Regions from separate parts of the Gordonia sp. LUNF6 genome, predicted to be linked through region 1. Evidence: riboswitches for the same ligand, from Rfam matches in the RefSeq annotation. Region 1 holds a riboswitch; the other holds the start of a gene.
The links. Region 1 has a riboswitch for thiamine pyrophosphate ahead of ACK8HH_RS01930 (FAD-dependent oxidoreductase). Riboswitches for the same ligand answer to the same signal wherever they lie in the genome.

Region 2: it holds a riboswitch for thiamine pyrophosphate, as region 1 does, so the genes downstream of both, thiC (phosphomethylpyrimidine synthase ThiC) here and ACK8HH_RS01930 (FAD-dependent oxidoreductase) in region 1, are expected to answer to the same signal.

The regions. Positions count from the first base shown of each region.
Region 1 covers NZ_CP178181.1:420,180-422,372, forward strand. Annotated here, with positions in the region: gene ACK8HH_RS01920 (hypothetical protein) at 1-107, opposite strand, end outside; gene thiE (thiamine phosphate synthase) at 367-1,044, opposite strand; TPP riboswitch at 1,088-1,201, shown strand; gene ACK8HH_RS01930 (FAD-dependent oxidoreductase) at 1,194-2,193, shown strand, end outside.
Region 2 covers NZ_CP178181.1:3,526,132-3,528,324, reverse strand. Annotated here, with positions in the region: gene thiC (phosphomethylpyrimidine synthase ThiC) at 1-1,095, opposite strand, end outside; TPP riboswitch at 1,087-1,200, opposite strand; gene ACK8HH_RS16450 (GNAT family N-acetyltransferase) at 1,327-1,677, shown strand; gene ACK8HH_RS16445 (exodeoxyribonuclease III) at 1,706-2,193, opposite strand, start outside.

The DNA of each region.
Region 1 (2,193 bases):
CGTGCGCGGCAGGTGACGGTGTCGCCGCGACCCGGCTCGATCGTGATCGCCTCCAACGCGATGTCGCCGGCGGGTGCGTAGGTCTGGTCGAAACTCGAAGTGGTCATGTCGGCCGCCTCCCGTGGGAACCAGTTCGGCAGTCGCCGAGAGGAGCGGGACTGCTGCGGACGGTCGTATCCGTTACGGGTACAGGATGTCGGCAGGATCTGAATGGAACGCATCGGGAGCCTTCATTTCGGTCGAAGATTCGATGACCGACGAGCTCAGAGAATGTGGAGAGACGACAACCCCGCAGCGGGGGGTCGGTCGAATCAGACCCCGCTGCGGCGGGCTACAAGAAGCTTCCACGTCATGATGGCAAGCAGCTTACTCCGCCGTGCCGGAAAGGCAAGCCGTCCGGAGGTCGCGCGCGGCGGTCGCGGGATCGTCGGCACCGGTGATCGCCCGGACCACCACGATGCGCTCGCCGCCCGCGTCGGTGACCTCTCGAACGCGGGGCAGGTCGATGCCGCCGATCGCGAACCACGCCTTGCTGGGCCGCGCCGCGGCGACCGCGCTGACGAACTCCAGTCCAGTGGCCGCCCGGCCCGGTTTGGTCGGCGTCGTCCAGCACGGGCCGGTACAGAAGTAGTCCACGTCGGGATCGGCATCGGCGGTGAGCGCCTGCTCCACGGTGTGCGTGGAGCGGCCGATCACCACGTCGGGGCCGACGATGCGCCGGGCGGTGGCGGGCGGCAGATCGTCCTGGCCGACGTGGAGGACGTCGGCGCCGGACGCGACCGCGACGTCGGCCCGGTCGTTGACCGCCAGCAGCGCACCCGCGGCGTGCGTCAGTTCGCGCAGCCGCCGCAGCAGTTCCAGCTCCTGCACGGCGGTGAGCTCGCCGAACTCGCGTTCCCCGGGCGAATTCTTGTCGCGCAGCTGGACGATGTCGACGCCGCCCGCGAGAGCGCTCCGGACGAAGTCGATCAGGTCGCCGCGCTCGCGCCGCGCGTCGGTGCACAGGTACAGGCGGGAGGTGGCGAGACGAGTGCGGGCATCCATGACCGACACCGTAGTCGCCGATGCCGGGCGGTAGACTGTGAGGCGTTATCGACACGGGAGTCCGGAGGTCCGCCGGGCTGAGAGTGCGCTGCGCCGGCGCTGACCGTCACACCTGATCCGGGTCATGCCGGCGAAGGAAGGCTGACGTCATGTCTGGTGAAACCGCATCCGGCGAACAGATCGCCTCTCCGATGGACCCTCGCACTGAGCGAGTCGGTGAGCTGTCGGTGATCGGGGGCGGCGTCGTCGGCCTCACGTGCGCCCTGTCCGCCGCCGACCGCGGATGGCGGGTGCGCGTCTTCGACGCCGGACCGCAGGAGCGGGCCGCGCACGTCGCGGGCGGCATGCTCGGCTGCTTCGCAGAAGGACATCCCGGCGAGGACCGGCTGCTGGCGATCTCGCGGGACTCGGTGGCGCGATGGCCCGCCCTGCTCGAACGACTCGGCGATCCGACCGTGCGGACGGCCGCCGACAGCTTGCTGATCGGTGCCGCGCCGGCCGACCTGGAGCACCTGCGGACACAGGTGCGGTTCGGGCTGTCCACGTCGCCCGGCGACGCCGACCGGCTGCCCGCGATGACACCGGCCGAGCTGCGTGCAGCCGAACCCGCGCTGGTGCGCGGCGTGGCCGGAGGGTTTCACGCGGTCGGTGAGGGGTCGCTCGACAACCGGCGGCTGATCGCCGCGCTGCAACGCGCGCTCAAGAGCCGCGGAGTGATCTGGGAGCGCGGGCGGGTGACCGATCTGTCGACGATCCCCGGGGATCAGGTGCTGGTCGCGGCCGGCCTCGGTTCCCGCAGGCTGCTGCCGAGCGTGGAACTCCGCGGTGAGAAGGGCGAGATCCTCCGACTGCGCCGCACACGTTGGTCGGTGCCGCCGCCGACGCATGTGATCCGGGCCCGCTGGCATGGGCGCGCCCTGTACCTGGTGCCGAGGGATGACGGGGTGGTCGTGGGCGCCACCCAGTACGAGGCCTACGACGACGGTGATCGGATGCCGCTGGCGGGCGGGGTGGGCGATCTGCTCGCCGACGCCGCCGAGCTGATGCCGGGACTGCGCACCTACGAACTCGCCGAGGCGGGCGCGGGGATCCGCCCGTCGTCGCCGGACGGTGTGCCCGTGGTGCGGCGGGTGGACGAGCGGATTCTCG
Region 2 (2,193 bases), 870 kb from region 1:
GTTCTCGGCGATCTTGTGCATCGGGACGTGCCCGGGGCCCTCGATCATCACCTGTACGCCGTGGCTCTTGGCGATCTTCGTCAGCTCGCCCAGGGTCCGCAGTTCGGCGAACTGCGCCTCGTCGTTCGCATCGGCGATGGACCCGGGGCGCAGGCCGTCGCCGAGCGAGAAGGTGATGTCGTACCGCGCGAAGATCTCGCACAGCTCGTCGAAGTGCGTGTACAGGAACGACTCAGTGTGGTGGGCCAGACACCATGCGGCCATGATGGAGCCGCCGCGCGAGACGATGCCGGTCACCCGCTTGGCGGTCAGCGGGACGTAACGCAGGAGCACGCCGGCGTGCACGGTCATGTAGTCGACGCCCTGTTCGGCCTGTTCGATGACGGTGTCGCGGTAGATCTCCCAGGTCAGGCGCGTGGGATCGCCGTTCACCTTCTCGAGCGCCTGGTAGATCGGCACGGTTCCGACCGGGACGGGGGAGTTGCGCAGGATCCATTCGCGAGTGAGGTGGATGTCCTTGCCGGTCGAGAGATCCATGATGGTGTCGGCGCCCCACCGGGTGGCCCAGACCATCTTCTCCACCTCTTCGGCGATGGACGAGGTGACGGCAGAGTTGCCGATGTTCGCGTTCACCTTCACCGCGAAGGCCTTGCCGATGATCATCGGCTCCGACTCGGGGTGGCGGTGATTGACCGGAATCACCGCGCGTCCGGCGGCCACTTCGCTGCGGACCAGCTCGGCGTCGACGCCCTCGCGCGCGGCGATGTATCTCATCTCCGGCGTCACGATCCCGGCGCGTGCCCAGGCCAGCTGGGTGGCCGCGTCGTGCCCGCCCACGGGCACCGGTGCCGGCCGTTCCCAGGAGTCGCGCGTCTTCGCCAGCCCCTTCTCGAGGTCGATGGTCGCCGACGAGTCGGTGTACGGACCGGAGGTGTCGTAGAGGTCGAGGTGCTCGCCGTTCGTCAGATGCACTCGACGCTGGGGAACGGCCATGCCGTCGACGTCGAGGTAGACCTTGCTGCTGCCCTCGATGGGGCCGCAGGTCACCTCGGCGGTGGCGTCGTCACGTGTGGTTCCAGGCATGGATGTGCCCATGATGATCCTCCCTACGCCGGCATTATCCGGACAGGTTCAGGCGGTCGACGACCGCCTGTCGCCATCTCAGCCCCCGGTTCCGTGGGAGCCCCCGCGTGTGAAGTTGTGCGGTGCCCACCATACTCACGTCGTCCGGTCGCGTCGCATCGTGATGCAGATGTGACAGATGTGACTTGCGTCTCCCCGTCGAACGAACGTAATCTTGTGACGCTGGTCACAGGAGGTCAACGAATGCATCGCAAAGTCCGTCACTCGCATCCGCCGCAGTCGGCGCGCTCGCTGCTGCACCAGATCTCCGAGGTGTCCCACAATCCGGAGCGGGAGCGCTTCGAGTTGCGGGTGGGCGGCGACCTGGTCGGCGTGCTCGGCTATCGCATCGACGACGGTCCCGACGGCGAGGTGGTGACGATCCTCCACACGGTCCTCTACGACGAGTACAGCGGCCACGGGCTGGCCACTCGGCTCACCGGCGGCGCCATGCAGTACATGCGCGACAACCAGCTCAAGGTGCGGCCGCTGTGCACCTTCACCAAGCACTTCCTCGACGCCCATCCCGGCATGGTGGCGATGGCCTCCGCCTGAGGCGGACCGACCGGCGCACCCGCCGGGATCAGCTCAGGTCGAACACGAGGGGGGCGTGATCGCTGGCGCCCTCCGCGGCGCGGGCGTCGCGGTCGATGAAGGCGTCGTGGATACGGTCGTCCAAGGCGGGGGAGCAGAGCGCGAAGTCGATGCGCATGCCCTCGTTGCGGGCGAAGCGCCCGGCCTGGTAGTCCCAGAAGGTGTAGGTCCCCGGACCGGGGGTGAAGGGGGCCGCGCTGTCGACGAATCCGCCTTCGACGAAGCGGCGGAAGGCGGCGCGCTCCTCGTCGGAGGTGTGCGTGCGGGACGCGAAGTACTCGGGGTCCCACACGTCCTCGTCGGTCGGCGCCACATTCCAGTCTCCGGCGAGAGCGACCTGGGCGGCGGGATCGTGCGACAGTTCCAGCGATGTGACATCGGCGAGGGCGCTGAGCCAGTCGAGTTTGTACTGGAAGTGATCGTGTCCCGGCTCGCGCCCGTTGGGGGCGTACAGGCTCCAGACGCGCACGCCACCGC